2 regions of the Streptomyces sp. NPDC107528 genome follow, and region 2 is predicted to be linked to the other one. Evidence: riboswitches for the same ligand, from Rfam matches in the RefSeq annotation. Region 2 holds a riboswitch; the other holds the start of a gene.

Region 1 (7,771 bases), on a different contig from region 2:
GTCCTCGCGCTCCTGATCGTCGTCGTGATCGTCGACGCCACCCGCGTCTGCGTCCGGCACGTGCGCCGCCCGGCGCTGTCCACGCTCAGCGAGGCGCCGTACGTCGAGTCGAAGATCACGGCTCCGGCGGGGCTGTTCCCGACCAAGGAGGAGAAGGAGGAGGAACGCCGTGCGGTCGCTGAGGCGAGCAGTCAGTCTTCGGCGGGTGTTCAGTAGTGTGCGCTGGTACGTGCGAGAGTTGACCGACGAGTCGGCATATGACCGCTATGTCACCCACGTACGGCATGAGCACCCGGACGCGGAAGTGCCCTCCCGGCGCGACTTCGAGCGGATGCGGACGGACCGTCAGGAAGCAGATCCACGCCAGGGGTTCCGCTGCTGCTGAGCGCCCGGTCGGCGTGCACACCAACCCTCCACATCCGATATGCGGACAGGGTCTTCCGCTGTCGTTGCACCGTCACCTACATTGCCCGGGCGTTTCTCAGGTGATCAGTGAGGGGACGGAGCCGTCAGATGTCAGATGCCCCAGAAGTGAACAGAGAGCCGGTGGTGACACCCGTACGGGTCGTCATCGGCCTCTGTCTCGTCGCGCCCTTCGTGGCGATGTTGTGGGTCGGTTCGTACGCCAAGACCGATCCGGAGTTCGCCGGCATCCCGTTCTTCTACTGGTACCAGATGCTGTGGGTCCTGCTCTCCACGGTGCTGACCATGGTCGCGTACAAGCTGTGGCAGCGTGACCAGCGCGCCCGCGGCTCCCGGAAGGGCGGTGCGTCGCAGTGAACGACGGCGTGAACGGCGTCGCGCTCGGCGTCTTCATCTTCTTCTTCCTGGCCGTCACGGTCATGGGCTTCCTGGCCGCGCGCTGGCGCAAGGCCGAGAACGAGAACAGCCTCGACGAATGGGGCCTGGGCGGCCGGTCGTTCGGCACCTGGGTCACCTGGTTCCTGCTCGGCGGCGACCTGTACACGGCGTACACCTTCGTCGCCGTACCCGCGGCGATCTACGCGGCGGGCGCGGCCGGCTTCTTCGCCGTGCCGTACACGATCCTCGTGTACCCCCTGATCTTCACGTTCCTGCCCCGCCTGTGGTCGGTCTCCCACAAGCACGGCTATGTGACGACCTCGGACTTCGTGCGCGGTCGCTTCGGCTCGAAGAGCCTGTCGCTGGCGGTGGCCGTCACCGGCATCCTGGCGACGATGCCGTACATCGCGCTCCAGCTGGTCGGCATCCAGGCCGTGCTGGACGTGATGGGCGTCGGCGGCGGTGAGAACACCAACTGGTTCATCAAGGACCTGCCGCTGCTCATCGCGTTCGGTGTGCTGGCCGCGTACACCTACTCCTCGGGCCTGCGCGCGCCCGCGCTGATCGCGTTCGTGAAGGACACGCTGATCTACATCGTCATCGCGGTGGCGATCATCTACATCCCGATCAAGCTCGGCGGCTTCGACGAGATCTTCGCCAAGGCGGGCGAGGCGTACAGCCAGACCAACCCGGCCACGGGCGCGCCGCGCGGTTCGCTGGTCCCGGCCGAGGCGGGGCAGTGGACGTACGCCACGCTGGCGCTGGGCTCCGCGCTCGCGCTGTTCATGTACCCGCACTCGATCACCGCGACGCTGTCCTCGCGCAGCCGTGAGGTGATCCGCCGCAACACCACGATCCTGCCGCTGTACTCCCTGATGCTGGGCCTGCTGGCGCTGCTGGGCTTCATGGCGATCGCGGCCGGCATCAAGGTGCAGAACGGCCAGCTGGCGATTCCGCAGCTGTTCGAGACGATGTTCCCCGCCTGGTTCGCGGGCGTCGCCTTCGCGGCGATCGGCATCGGTGCGCTGGTGCCGGCGGCGATCATGTCGATCGCGGCTGCGAACCTCTTCACCCGCAACATCTACAAGGACTTCATCAAGCCGGACGCGACGCCCGCACAGGAGACCAAGGTCTCCAAGATCGTGTCCCTGCTGGTGAAGGTGGGCGCGCTGGTCTTCGTCCTCACCATGGACAAGACGGTCGCCATCAACTTCCAGCTGCTGGGCGGCATCTGGATCCTGCAGACCTTCCCGGCCCTGGTCGGCGGCCTGTTCACACGCTGGTTCCACCGCTGGGCCCTGCTGGCCGGCTGGGCCGTCGGCATGATCTACGGCACGGTTGCCGCGTACGGCGTCGCTTCCCCGACCCAGAAGCACTTCGGCGGTTCGGCGAAGGAGATCCCGGGCATCGGCGAGATCGGCTACATCGGCCTCACGGCGTTCGTGCTGAACGTGGTGGTGACGGTGGTCCTGACCTTCGTCCTGAAGGCCGCCAAGGCCCCCGAGGGCATCGACGAGACGAAGCCGGAGGACTACACGGCGGACGCGGGCGACCCGGGCGTCCAGGTCGAGCTGCCGCCGGCCACGGCGGGGACGAGCCACTGACCCAGTAGGCAGAAGGCCGGGCGTACCGCACTAGCTGCGCGTGCGCCCGGCCATTTGCTGCCAGAAACCGTCGAGTTCGCGCACCCGCATGCTGACCCAGTGCGGTGTCTTCCTGCGCAGGCCCCTGGGAAGACATCGGCGTACTCGCCCCGCCAAAAGGCCTTGCTGCTGGCGGCAGAACGGCTCCCGGATCTCCCCGCGCGGCACACAGCCCCGGGGCGGGTAGGGGCAGAGCTGGAACTTGCAGTCGGGCGGACAGGTCGTCCCCGGCGCGGGCGGGTCCGCCATGCCGGCCCGCAGGTCGGGCCGCAGCGGGCGGCGATCGCTGCGGATGCACGGCGGGAGTGACGACGTCCCCGGCTGCTCCGCGCGGATCATCCGCTCCTCGACCTCGTCCGGATGCCCGTCCCGTTCGATGAGGTTCAGCAACACCAGCACGTCGGCGACCAGGCACTGGGCGCGCGCGTCGAGGGTGCTCCAGCCGACCGAGGGCGGGATCCACAGGTTGTGCTTGCTGTAGTGCCGGGGGTTGCCGGTGCGCGCGCCGATGTTGTCGGCGACGCCCTTCTCGTCGATCCAGAGGAAACGCTCGGGTTGCCCGGTCTCCAGGGTGAGGGCCACCAGGTCCCCCGCCTCGGCGACGAACGGATGCAGGGGCCGCGGGGGCGACGCACCGTTCGCCTCGGGATGCCCGGGTGCCCGGTTCGCCGTGCCGGCCATCGACAGCCAGCGCTCCACGGTCTGCACGGGGGTCGCTCCGCCCAGCGCCCGTGGCGGCTCGCGCCCGTCGTCGTGCCCGTCCCCGCCCGGCGTCGCGTGCCGCTCCCGCTCGTGGAGCCGACGGTGTCGGGAAGCCTCCACAGGCACAGCGCCTGGAGCAGCATGAGCTGCGCGTACCAGCACCGGGACTGCTGGAGCACGGTCTCCGCCTGCCGGATCAGGTCCGCGCGACCCCCCTGGTAGGCCCGCGGATGCCGGATCCGGCGGTTGGCCGCGTACTTGAAGCCCTGGGCCAGCGCGGCCTCCAGGGCGAGCGGCAGATCGGGGGCGCCGCCGGTCGCCTTCGGGTCCAGATGGCGCAGCCACTTGGTGAGGCGTTCGCGGGCCTCGTCACGGTGTGCCTCGTCGACGGAGCCCAGCAGCATGGGGATCATCCAGGCACGCATCACGAACTCCCGGAACAGAACGACCCGTTTCCTGCGGTACTCCTCATTGAGCTCGCGCCGGTCCTGCTGCAGCCGCCCGATGCGCTCGGTCCTGGCCCGTGAGGGCGCGCCCGTCGCCCGCGCCCGCGCCATGCGCTCGGCCCACTGCTCGTACTCACCGCGTTTCCAGGCCTTCAGCTCGCCGAGCCGGTCGCTGTACTCCTGCCCGGGGTCGGTGTTCAGCCCGATCCGCCCGCGGACCACGGCGAAGGCCGGATTGCCGCCGCTGCCGAACTCCTGGGCGACGGCCAGGCGTATCGAGCAGGAGGGTTCCTTCACACCGATCTGGACGAGCTGTTCGTAGAGCGGGGTGGTGTCGATCCGGTCGGAGACGCTGCGCAGGGCGGCTCCGAGTTGCCTGAGCAGCCTCAGTTTGGCGTCGTCGAGCCTGCGCCGGTCGCCCTTGAAACCGGTCCAGGTCCCGCGCACTTCGTCCAGGATGTCGCCCAGCAGCCGTGGAGAGTCCTCCACGCTCTCGATCTCCACGGCGGCCGCGTAGAGATCGAGCGCCTTCGGATCGTCGGTGCGGCGTTCCGCGGCCTTGCAGAGCCGGTGGGCCAGGGTGCGCCCGCGCACCCGTGACCGTCGAAGCCGTTCCTCGACCTCCTTCGTCACCTCGGCCCGTACGCCTTCCCGGCGGGCCCTGACCCGCGCCGCCCGGCGGCGCGACAACAGCACCAGGGCCATGAGCTGTTCGCGGCTGGGTCCGGGTGGCTGGAGCACCTGCTCGACGCGCTCGCCGGCTCCCCGCTCGCCCGGCTGCCACAGCACCCGGTAGCCGAAGTAGGCCTGGATGATGCTGTGCGGGAAACGGACCTTGCGCTCGAAGCCCTCCGCCAGGCCGAGCTTGTCCGCGTTGCGCGCGATCCGGGCGAGGGCGGCGCGGCACTGGTCCATGTTGCCGCCGCGCAGCCGCCTCCTCTCGTCCGGGCCGATCCGCCCGGCACAGCACGTCCCAGATCTGCCGCCGGTGCCACTCGCAGAAGACGTTCCCGCGCCTGCCGTACCGGTCGAAGGCGAAGCACTCCCGGAACCCCCGCAACCCGGCGGCCCTCGGCGAGATCACCGCCCAGGCCGGCCTCCAGGACGGCGATCCACGAACCCCGGGCTTCGTCCGCATGCCCGAGCGGGACCGGAGCCCGATCCCGCACCTCGCCGACATCACGCTCCTCACCCACAAGTTGACGCTCTGAAACCAGCACGACACAACATCTGGGGGTGGCGTGGCGGGTGAGCACAAGATGTATGCTCATGCTCGCTGTCGCCGCAGGGGAATCCGGTGCGAATCCGGAACTGTCCCGCAACGGTGTACTTGTGCATGTCTGTTCCAGGACCGGCGTGCGCAGGAGTCAGTCCGAGGACCTGCCGACAGCGCGCCCGGCCACCCGGCCGGTGCGCCCGACGTCCGGGCCTCGCGGAATGGGCCGGTGGACGCGACGCCGTGTGCGCTCGTGTGCTGCCCCCTGCCCTCGCCGAGGCCCCCGTGCCGAGCGAGGGAGAGCCCCCACGTGACCATCGCGCCCGCAGATCCGGCCTCAGCCGTTCCTACCGTCCTCACGGACGAGGACGCTCCGGGAACCGCCCACCCGTCTCCCACCGCCACCCTCAACGGAGGCCCTGCGGGCCACGGTGCCGATCTGCTGCGGATCCTGACCGAGCTGACCGCCGACCTCCCCGACGCCGACCCCGGCCGGGTCGCCGCCGCCGCGCTGCGCGGCCGGTCCGCGTTCGCGGACGAGGCGGAGCTGCGCGAGCTGGCCACCGAGGCGGCGGCCGGCCTGATCTCCGAGGACCCCGCCTACAGCAGGCTCGCCGCCCGGCTGCTGACCCTCTCCATCGCCGCCGAAGCCGCCTCGCAGGGCGTCACGTCCTTCACCGGGTCGGTCGCGGTCGGGCACCGCGAGGGCCTGATCGCCGACCGGACCGCCGAGTTCGTGCGCCTGCACGCGGCCCGCCTCGACGCGCTGGTCGACACGGACGGCGACGACCGTTTCGGCTACTTCGGGCTGCGCACCCTGCACAGCCGCTACCTCCTGCGGCACCCCATCACCCGCAAGGTCGTCGAGACGCCCCAGCACTTCATGCTGCGCGTCGCCGCCGGTCTCGCCGAGGACGACACCGCCCGGTCGGTGGACGAAGTCGCCGCGCTCTACGGGCTCATGAGCCGCCTCGACTACCTCCCCTCCTCCCCCACCCTCTTCAACTCCGGCACCCGGCACCCCCAGATGTCGTCCTGCTACCTCCTCGACTCCCCCAAGGACGAGCTGGACTCCATCTACGACCGCTACCACCAGGTCGCCCGCCTCTCGAAGCACGCCGGCGGCATCGGCCTGTCGTACTCCCGCATCCGCTCCCGGGGTTCGCTGATCCGCGGCACCAACGGGCACTCCAACGGCATCGTCCCGTTCCTGAAGACCCTCGACGCCTCGGTCGCCGCGGTGAACCAGGGCGGCCGGCGCAAGGGGGCCGCCGCGGTCTACCTGGAGACCTGGCACTCCGACATCGAGGAGTTCCTGGAGCTGCGGGACAACACCGGTGAGGACGCCCGCCGTACGCACAACCTGAACCTCGCGCACTGGATCCCGGACGAGTTCATGCGCCGGGTCAACGCCGACGAGTCGTGGTCGCTGTTCTCGCCGTCGGACGTGCCGGATCTCGTCGACCTGTGGGGCGAGGAGTTCGACGCGGCGTACCGCAAGGCGGAGGCGGCCGGGCTCGCGAAGAAGACCATCCCGGCCCGTGACCTGTACGGCCGCATGATGCGTACCCTCGCGCAGACCGGCAACGGCTGGATGACCTTCAAGGACGCCGCCAACCGCACCGCCAACCAGACGGCCCTGCCGGGCCATGTCGTGCACTCCTCCAACCTCTGCACGGAGATCCTGGAGGTCACGGACGACGGGGAGACGGCGGTCTGCAACCTGGGGTCGGTCAACCTCGGCGCCTTCGTGAACACGATGACCGGCGACATCGACTGGGAGCGGCTGGACGCGACCGTCCGCACGGCCGTCACGTTCCTCGACCGGGTCGTCGACATCAACTTCTACCCGACCGAGCAGGCGGGTCGGTCGAACGCGAAATGGCGGCCGGTCGGACTCGGCGCGATGGGCCTGCAGGACGTCTTCTTCAAACTGCGCCTGCCCTTCGACTCGGCCGAGGCGAAAGCCCTGTCCACCCGGATCGCCGAGCGCATCATGCTCGCCGCCTACGAGGCCTCCACCGACCTCGCCGAGCGCAACGGCCCGCTGCCGGCCTGGGAGAAGACCCGTACCGCCAGGGGTGTTCTGCACCCCGACCACTACGACGTCGAGCTGACCTGGCCGGAGCGCTGGGCGGCCCTGCGCAGCCGTATCGCCACGACCGGCATGCGCAACTCCCTGCTCCTCGCCATCGCGCCCACCGCGACCATCGCGTCGATCGCCGGTGTCTACGAGTGCATCGAGCCGCAGGTCTCCAACCTGTTCAAGCGCGAGACGCTCTCCGGCGAGTTCCTCCAGGTCAACTCCTACCTGGTCAACGAGCTCAAGGAGCTCGGCGTCTGGGACGCCCGCACCCGTGAGGCGCTGCGTGAGGCGAACGGCTCGGTGCAGGAGTTCGCCTGGATCCCCGAGGACGTACGGCGGCTCTACCGCACGGCGTGGGAGATCCCGCAGCGCGGCCTGATCGACATGGCGGCACAGCGGACCCCGTTCCTCGACCAGGCACAGTCGCTGAACCTGTTCCTGGAGACGCCGACCATCGGCAAGCTCTCCTCGATGTACGCGTACGCCTGGAAGTCGGGTCTGAAGACGACGTACTACCTGCGCTCGCGCCCGGCGACCCGCATCGCCCGCGCCGCCCAGGGTCAGGCCGCCCAGCCCGAGAAGACCATCCCCGTCCAGCAGGTCGCCGAGCCCGACGCCGTCGCCTGCTCCCTGGAAAACCCCGAGTCCTGCGAGGCCTGCCAGTAATGACCACCCGTAACGCCAACCTTCTCGACCCGGGCTTCGAGCTGACCCTGCGCCCCATGCGTTACCCGGACTTCTACGAGCGCTACCGCGACGCGATCAAGAACACCTGGACCGTCGAGGAGGTCGACCTCCACTCGGACGTCGCCGACCTGGCGAAGCTCTCCGAGGGCGAGCAGCACATGATCGGCCGGCTGGTCGCGTTCTTCGCGAC
Region 2 (7,771 bases):
AGCCAGCCGGCCCACGGGCCCATCGCCCGGGTGACCCACGAGAAGGTCGTCCCGCAGTCCTGGTCGACCTTGTTGAGGTAGTAGAACGCCGAGGCGATCAGCAGCATCGGGACGAACGACGCGAGCATGACGCCGGGGGCGTAGACACCCACCAGCGCCACGACCGGGCCGATGGCCGCGGCCAGCGAGTACGCGGGCGAGGTGGCGTTGAGCCCGATGACGAGCGCGTCGACGAACCCGATCGCATCGGGCTTCAAGCCCGCGGCCTGCGGCGGGCCCGCGTCCGCGATGTCTTCGGCCATGTTCCCTCACTCCCTTTGGACGTGAATCCATACAACAGGGAGCTGCGAAACATTCAAGACATTGATGCCCTTGGCGGGCATATATGTCGTGTCGGGACGGCCGCTACTCCGGTGCCGGGACGAGCGCCGCCAGGTCGTCCGGGGTGCGGGGGCCCGCCGACGCGTCACCCAACAGCCCCTGCGCCCGCAGGAGTTGGGCCGCCGCGACCCCCCATGGGAGCCGCAGGCCGGCCTGCTGGAGGAGGTCGGTGCGGGCCAGCATCTTTGGTGCCGCCCCGATGCGTGCGCCGGACGGGGTGAGGAGCGCCGCGTCGTCGGCCCAGCGCAGGGCCAGATCGACGTCATGGGTGGCCATGACCACCGTGGTCCCGCTCGAGCGCAGTCCGTCGAGCGTGGCGAGCAGGCGTTCTTGCCCGTCCGGGTCGAGCCCGGCAGTCGGCTCGTCCAGGATCAGCACCCGGGGCCGCATCGCCACCGCGCCGGCGATGGCCGTGCGCTTGCGCTGCCCGTACGACAGCAGATGCGTGGGCCGGTCGGCCAGCGCACTGATGTCCAGCGCGGCGAGCGCCTCGGCGACCCGCACCCGCACCTCGGGGTCGGAGAGGCCGAGGTTCAGCGGGCCGAAGGACACGTCCTGGGCGACGGACGCGGCGAAGAGCTGGTCGTCCGGGTCCTGCACCACCAGCTGGACGGTCGTCCGCAGCCGGGTCAGCCCCTTGCGGTCGTACGTGACGGGCGTGCCCTGCACCGTCAACCGGCCGTCGTGCGGCCTGAGTCCGCCGCTGAGCAGCCGCATCAGCGTGGTCTTGCCGCTGCCGTTGCGACCGAGCAGCGCCAGTGCGCGCCCCTCGCGCACGTCGAAGTCGAGGCCGCTGAGCACGACGGGGCCGTCCTCGTAGGCGTAGGACGCGCCCCGCAGGGCGACCAGGGCGATGGGCTCGCTCATGGCAGGGCCTTCTCCAGTACGAGGGTGAGGGCGGCCAGCGCCGCGAGGAGGGCGCAACTTGCGGCCGTGAAGCGGGCGGAGACCCGGGCCTCGGGCACCAGGACACGCAGGGTGCCGTCGTAGCCGCGCCCGGCGAGCCCGGCCTGGAGCCGGGTGGCCCGGTCGAAGGCCCGTACGAAGGCGGTCGCGCCGAGCCCGGCCAGGGAACGCCACTCCGCGGCCCGGCTCGTGTGCCCCAGCCGGGCGGCCTGGGCGTCCCTGATGCGGCGCACGGAGTCCAGCAGCAGGAAGCTCATGCGGTACGTCACCAGGGCGACGTCCACGACGGGCGCGGGCACCCCCGCCTTCACGAGGCGGGGCAGCAGGTCGGACATGGGGGTGGTGAAGGCGAACAGCAGCACCCCGAGCGAGGCCGCCGAGGTGCGCAGGAGCAGTTCCCCGGCGCGCAGCGGGCCGTCGTCCGCGAGGGACACGAAGCCTTCCGGCCCGCCGACCTGGACGAGCAGGGTGACCGCGCCGGTCACGCAGAAGCCCAGCGGCACGCGGTAGGCACGCCACAGCCGCCGGCCCGGCACGCCCGCCGGGCCCAGCAGCACCACGAGGGACGTCAGGAGCACCAGGGCCGCGCCCGGCCAGGGCGGCAGCGAGATCGCGAGCAGGGTGAGACCGAGCCCGAGCACGGCCTTGTCCACGGGGTGACGGCGGCGCCAGCGACTGCTGTGCGCCGCCGCGTCGATCGGCAGCACGAGGGGTCAGGCCCTTTCGGCCGTGGACTCCTCGGCGGGCGCGGCGCCACCGGCCCCGCTCTCGGCGTCCCGCGACCGCTCCAGCGCCCGCTGCTCGCCCTGCCGCCTGCCCCGGTGCACGCCGAAGTAGTAGGCGAGGACACCGGCGCCGAGGGCCGCCTGGAGGGCGAACAGGGCCGACTCGATCTCACCGGACGGCGGCTCGTACAGCGGCGAGAACCAGGGCTCGTAGTCCGGCTTGATCTCGGTGATCGCGGTCTCGGCCTCGGCGTCGGCGCCCGTGAAGGGCTCCTCCTTGTGATCGCCGAGGCCCAGGGCCAGCGGCAGGACCGCGAGCGCGGCCACGACGATCAGCAGCAGGACGTTGATCTTCGTGTTCCTGCTCATCGGGCTCTTGCTCATCGGGCCACCGCCTCGGTCTCGGTCCGGGACTGCTTCTTGGCGAGGAGCACGCCCAGCCGGGTCAGCTCGCCCTTGCTGGACTGCACCAGCAGCCGCATCACGAGCACCGTGAGCAGTCCCTCGCTCACCGCGAGGGGGATCTGGGTGACGGCGAAGATGGAGCCGAACTTGCCGAGCGCGCCCAGGAATCCGCTGCTCGGATCGGGGAACGCGAGCGCCAGCTGGACGCTCGTGACGCAGTAGGTGGACAGGTCGGCGACGAACGCCCCGAAGAACACCGCCACCATCAGCGGCACGTCGTAGCGGCGCAGCAGTCTGTAGATCGCGTATCCGGCCCAGGGGCCGACGATCGCCATCGAGAAGACGTTGGCGCCGAGCGTGGTCAGGCCACCGTGCGCGAGCAGCAGCGCCTGGAAGAGCAGGGTGATGGTGCCCAGTACCGCCATGATCGGTGGCCGGAACAGGATGGCGCCCAGCCCGGTGCCGGTCGGATGCGAGCAGCTGCCGGTCACCGAGGGCAGCTTCAGCGCGGACAGGACGAACGTGAAGGCTCCGGAGGCGCCGAGGAGCAGCGTGCTCTCGGGGTGCTCCCTGACCTCACGGGTGAGCGAACGGACTCCGTGGACTACGAACGGCGCGGACGCGACGCCCCAGGCGACCGCGTGCGCCGGCGGGAGGAAACCCTCGGCTATGTGCATGGCTCAGCAGACCCTCTCCAGCACCTCGTGGATGGTTGACGCGCCTTGGCCGGTCTCCTGGCTGACGGGTACCACCGCCCGTGCTCCGCCTTCCCGGGTCCCGAAGGACCCAGTGGCTGCCCGTGAGGGCCAGAGCCGGACTTCCCGATTCACAGTGGCGAGGGCCGCACCGGCATCACACCGGATTTCCCGTTCACCAAGGCGTGGTGACAGTAGTGCCCGCACAGGGTGGCTGACAAGCGCGCCTCGGGGGCGTGAAAAGGGGCGTTCGCGCGCCGCAGGGCCGGGGCGGGCGGTCCGCCAACTCCGCAACCGTGCGTGAACCCTGGGTAACCGTATGCGGATCACTTACCAGAAGTTTGTGAATGCGGTGATCTGTCCGCGCTCCGGTGCCGAATCAAGTGCATGGAGGAATCCACGGCCCTGCTGGACGGATGCGGTGAACCGGCCGGCATCGAGAGAACCCTGGCCGCGGTGCTGGCCGAGGTCGTGCGGAGCGAGCAGGTTCCGGTCGACGATCACTTCTTCGACGACCTGGGCGCCGACTCACTGGTGATGGCGCACTTCTGCGCACGAGTCAGGAAGCGCGCGGATCTGCCGTCGGTGTCGATGAGGGACGTCTATCGCCACCCGACGATCAGGAGCCTGGCGACGGCGCTCGCGGATGCCGAGCCCGTGCCCCGGTCCGAACCGGCGGCTGTGCTCACGGCACCGGAGTCCCCGGCCCCGGCCCCGGCCCCGGCCGCGGCGGGCAAGCGGCAGTACGTCCTGTGCGGCGTCCTGCAGTTCCTGGCCTTCCTGGCGTACGTCTACCTCCTCGCCTTCGGCACCGCCCTGGGCTACGGGTGGATCTCCGCCGGATCGGGCGCACTCGACGTGTACCTGCGCTCGGTCCTGTTCGGAGGTGCGGTGTTTTTGGTCCTGTGCGTCCTCCCCGTCCTCGTGAAGTGGACCCTCGTAGGCCGGTGGACGCCTCAGCGCATACCCGTCTGGAGCGTGGCGTACGTCCGCTTCTGGATCGTCAAGACGCTGGTGCGGGCGGATCCCATGGTGCTGTTCAGCGGCTCCCCGCTCTATCTGCTCTACCTCAGGGCACTGGGCGCGAAGGTCGGGCGGGGCGCCGTGGTCCTCTCCCGGAACGTGCCCGTGTGCACCGACCTGTTCACCATCGGTGACGGCACGGTCATCCGCAAGGACTCGTTCTTCTCCTGCTACCGGGCGCACGCCGGACAGATCCAGACGGGCCCCGTCACCATCGGCAGGAACGTGCTGGTCAGCGAGGCCACCGTCCTCGACATCGACACATCGCTCGGCGACGGCGCCCAGCTCGGGCACGCCTCCTCACTGCACCGCGGGCAGACGGTGCCCGACGGCGAGCACTGGCACGGGTCCCCGGCACAGCGGACCGACGTGGACTACCAGGTGGTGGGCCGGGCCCGCTGCGGCGCGGTGCGCCGAGCGACCCACAGCGTTGTGCAACTGCTGCTCGCGCTGGCCGTGTACGTACCCCTGGCGGTCGGCGGGGTGGCCGCGCTGCTCGTCGAGGTCCCGCAGCTCAGCACGGCTCTGGAGCCGGGACCCGCGGTCTTCGCCGACGGATCGTTCTACCTCGAAGCCCTGGCGATGTCCTTCGTGCTCGTCTTCGGCGCCGTACCCGCCGGTCTCCTCGTCCTGACCGCCCTTCCGCGCCTGCTCAGCCTGACCATCACGCCGGGCAGGACCTACCGTCTGTACGGCTTCCACTTCGAGGTGCACCGGACGATCACGCTCCTGACCAACTGGCGCTTCCTGAAGCGTCTGTTCGGTGACAGCTCCGCCATCGTCCACTACCTGCGGGGCCTCGGATACGACCTCTCCCGCGTCGAGCAGACCGGGTCGAACTTCGGCACGGAGATGAAGCACGAGACGCCGTACCTGAGCTTCGTCGGGCGCGGCACGATGGTCGCCGACGGCCTGTCGATCATGAACGCCGATTTCTCCAGCACCGCGTTCCGGGTGTCCCGGGTGTCGATCGGGCCGCGCAACTTCCTCGGGAACCGGATCGCGTATCCCACGCGGGGCAGGACCGGCGACAACTGCCTGCTCGCGACGAAGGTGATGGTGCCGGTCGACGGGGAGGTCCGCGAAGGCGTCGGCCTGCTGGGCTCGCCGAGCTTCGAGATTCCGCGTTCGGTGCTGCGGGACAGCACGTTCGACCGGCTCAAGGGCCGTGAGGAGCTGCGGCGCGGCCTTGCCGCCAAGAACAGGCACAACGTCGCCACCATGGCCTGGTACCTGCTGTCGCGTTGGATCTTTGCCTTCGTTCTCATCCTTCTCGTCACGGCGGCCGCGGAGTTGTACGGGCCGCTCGGCGTGTCCGGGCTCATGCTGGCCGACCTCCTGGTCGTGCTGTGCACCATCGCGTACTTCGTGCTGGTCGAACGCGTCGTCACAGCGGTCCGTCCCCTGAAACCCCTCTTCTGCTCGATCTACACGCCGGACTTCTGGCAGCACGAGCGCTACTGGAAGGTGCCGTCGGAGACGTACCTGAGGATGCTCAACGGCACCCCGTTCAAGAACGTCGCCTGGCGGTTGCTGGGGGTGCGGCTCGGCCGCATGGTCTTCGACGACGGCTGCCATCTGACCGAACGGGCCATGGCCGCCATCGGGGACGGCTGCACGCTCAACCTGGGAAGCGTGGTCCAGTGCCACTCGCAGGAGGACGGCGCCTTCAAGTCCGACCGGAGCACGATCGGCTCCGGATGCACCCTCGGGGTAGGCGCTTTCGTCCACTACGGCGTGACGGTGGGCGACGGTGCGGTGCTCGCCCCGGACTCCTTCCTGATGAAGGGGGAGGCGGTCCCGCAGCAGGCCTGGTGGGGCGGGAATCCGGCACGGCCGATCCGCTCGTACGGCGAGGACGAGGTGAGGTCGGCCCCATGACATCCACGGCATCGACGGCATCGACGACCGCGGCTGCGGACGCCGCCCGGGCGTACTGGCGGGATGTGCTCGCCGCCGGCGGGGTCACCACCGTCCCTCGGTGGACCCTCGACCCGGTGTCCGGTGTCGCCACGCACGAGGCGCCGCTTCCCCAGGATCTGACGGACGCGCTGAGCCGCCTGACGGACGATCTGGCGGTACCCCTGCGCACGGTGCTGCTCGCCGCGCACGCCAAGGTTCTCGCCGCTCTGTCCGGCGAACACGAGGTCACGACCGGTTACGTCGCCGTACCGGCCGCGTCGCCGCTGCCCTGCCGGCTGACCGTCGACCCCGGCTCGTGGCGGACGCTGGTGCTCCACACCCACCGGACCGAGTCGGAACTGCTGCTGCACAAGGACTTCCCCGTCGACGGACTTCGGCGTGCGGCGGGTCTGCCCGGACCGGCCGGCGAGGCCGAGTTCGATCCGATCGGCGACGGCGGCGAACTCGCCGGGAACGCCGTGCTGCGGCTGGGCACACCGCGGCCGGGCGAGCCGCCCACGCTGCGGCTGCGGTACCGGACCGACGCGCTCGACGCGGACTGCGCCGCGAGGATCGTCGGCTACCACCTCACCGCGCTCACGCTCATCGCGGCCGATCCGGACGCCGCGCACGACCGGCAGAGCCTGCTCTCGGCCGAGGAGCACCGCTTCCAGCTCGAAGGACTCGCCGGACCCCGCCGCGAACTGCCCGACCACCGCTTCCACGAGCTGTTCGAGCAACGCGTCAGGACGCACCCCGACGCCGTCGCGGCCGTACACGGCGACCAGCGGTGGACCTACCGGGAACTCAACGCGCGGGCCAACCGGCTGGGGTGTGCCCTCCTGGCGCGGGGGCTGGGCCGTGAAGGGGTCGTCGCGGTGGTGACCGAGCGGAACCTGGACTGGACGGCCGCCGTCCTTGCGGTCCTCAAGGCCGGCGGGGTGTACCTGCCCGTCGAGCCGCACTTCCCGGCCGACCGCATCGCGACCATGCTCACGCGGGCCGGGTGCCGGCTCGTGCTGACGGAGCCGGGCAGCACCGCCATGCTCGACCGGGCCCTCGACGCGCTGCCCGCGGTCCGGGCGCTGTCCGTCGACGCCGCCTACGCGGAGGGCCACGCGGACTCCGACCTCGGCGTCGGCGTCGCACCGGACCAACTCGCCTACATCTACTTCACGTCCGGCTCCACCGGCGAGCCCAAGGGAGCCATGTGCGAGCACGCGGGCATGCTCAACCACCTCTACGCCAAGATCGACGACCTGGGGATCGGCGAGGGGCAGGTGGTCGCCCAGACCGCGCCCCAGTGCTTCGACATCTCGCTGTGGCAACTGGTCTCCGCGCTGCTGGCCGGCGGGCGGACCCTGCTCGTGGAACAGGACGCGATCCTGGACGTCCCGCGGTTCGTCGACACGATCGCCCGCGGCGGGGTCGGCGTCCTCCAGGTCGTGCCGTCGTACCTCGACGCGGTCGTGGCCTACCTGGAGCGGCACCCGCGTGCGCTGCCGGACCTGCGATGCGTGTCGGTCACCGGCGAGGCACTGAAATGGGAGCTCGTGCAGCGCTGGTTCGCGGCCGAGCCCGGCATCAGGCTGGTCAACGCGTACGGGCTCACCGAGACGTCGGACGACACCAACCACGAGGTGCTGGACCGGGCGCCGGACAACGGACGGATCTCGCTCGGCTCGCCGATCAGCAATGTGCACGTCCGCGTCGTGGACGAGCACCTGTCACCGG

Evidence for each region. A riboswitch is a leader RNA that binds a small molecule or an ion and turns the genes downstream of it on or off. The one in region 2 is predicted to bind cobalamin.
Region 1: it holds a riboswitch for cobalamin, as region 2 does, so the genes downstream of both, ACZ7L5_RS21375 (ribonucleoside-diphosphate reductase subunit alpha) here and ACZ7L5_RS04735 (energy-coupling factor ABC transporter permease) in region 2, are expected to answer to the same signal.

Annotation. Positions count from the first base shown of each region.
Region 1 is NZ_JBVKAV010000006.1:347,872-355,642, reverse strand. Features, by position in the region: gene ACZ7L5_RS21405 (carbon starvation CstA family protein) at 1-216, shown strand, start outside; gene ACZ7L5_RS21400 (YbdD/YjiX family protein) at 206-385, shown strand; gene ACZ7L5_RS21395 (DUF3311 domain-containing protein) at 514-780, shown strand; gene mctP (monocarboxylate uptake permease MctP) at 777-2,405, shown strand; gene ACZ7L5_RS21385 (hypothetical protein) at 2,436-2,843, opposite strand; gene ACZ7L5_RS21380 (hypothetical protein) at 2,828-4,507, opposite strand; cobalamin riboswitch at 4,856-4,994, shown strand; gene ACZ7L5_RS21375 (ribonucleoside-diphosphate reductase subunit alpha) at 5,119-7,560, shown strand; gene ACZ7L5_RS21370 (ribonucleotide-diphosphate reductase subunit beta) at 7,560-7,771, shown strand, end outside.
Region 2 is NZ_JBVKAV010000001.1:987,653-995,423, forward strand. Features, by position in the region: gene ACZ7L5_RS04715 (APC family permease) at 1-302, opposite strand, end outside; gene ACZ7L5_RS04720 (ATP-binding cassette domain-containing protein) at 406-1,248, opposite strand; gene cbiQ (cobalt ECF transporter T component CbiQ) at 1,245-1,994, opposite strand; gene ACZ7L5_RS04730 (energy-coupling factor ABC transporter substrate-binding protein) at 2,001-2,381, opposite strand; gene ACZ7L5_RS04735 (energy-coupling factor ABC transporter permease) at 2,393-3,094, opposite strand; cobalamin riboswitch at 3,125-3,310, opposite strand; gene ACZ7L5_RS04740 (Pls/PosA family non-ribosomal peptide synthetase) at 3,500-6,016, shown strand; gene ACZ7L5_RS04745 (non-ribosomal peptide synthetase) at 6,013-7,771, shown strand, end outside.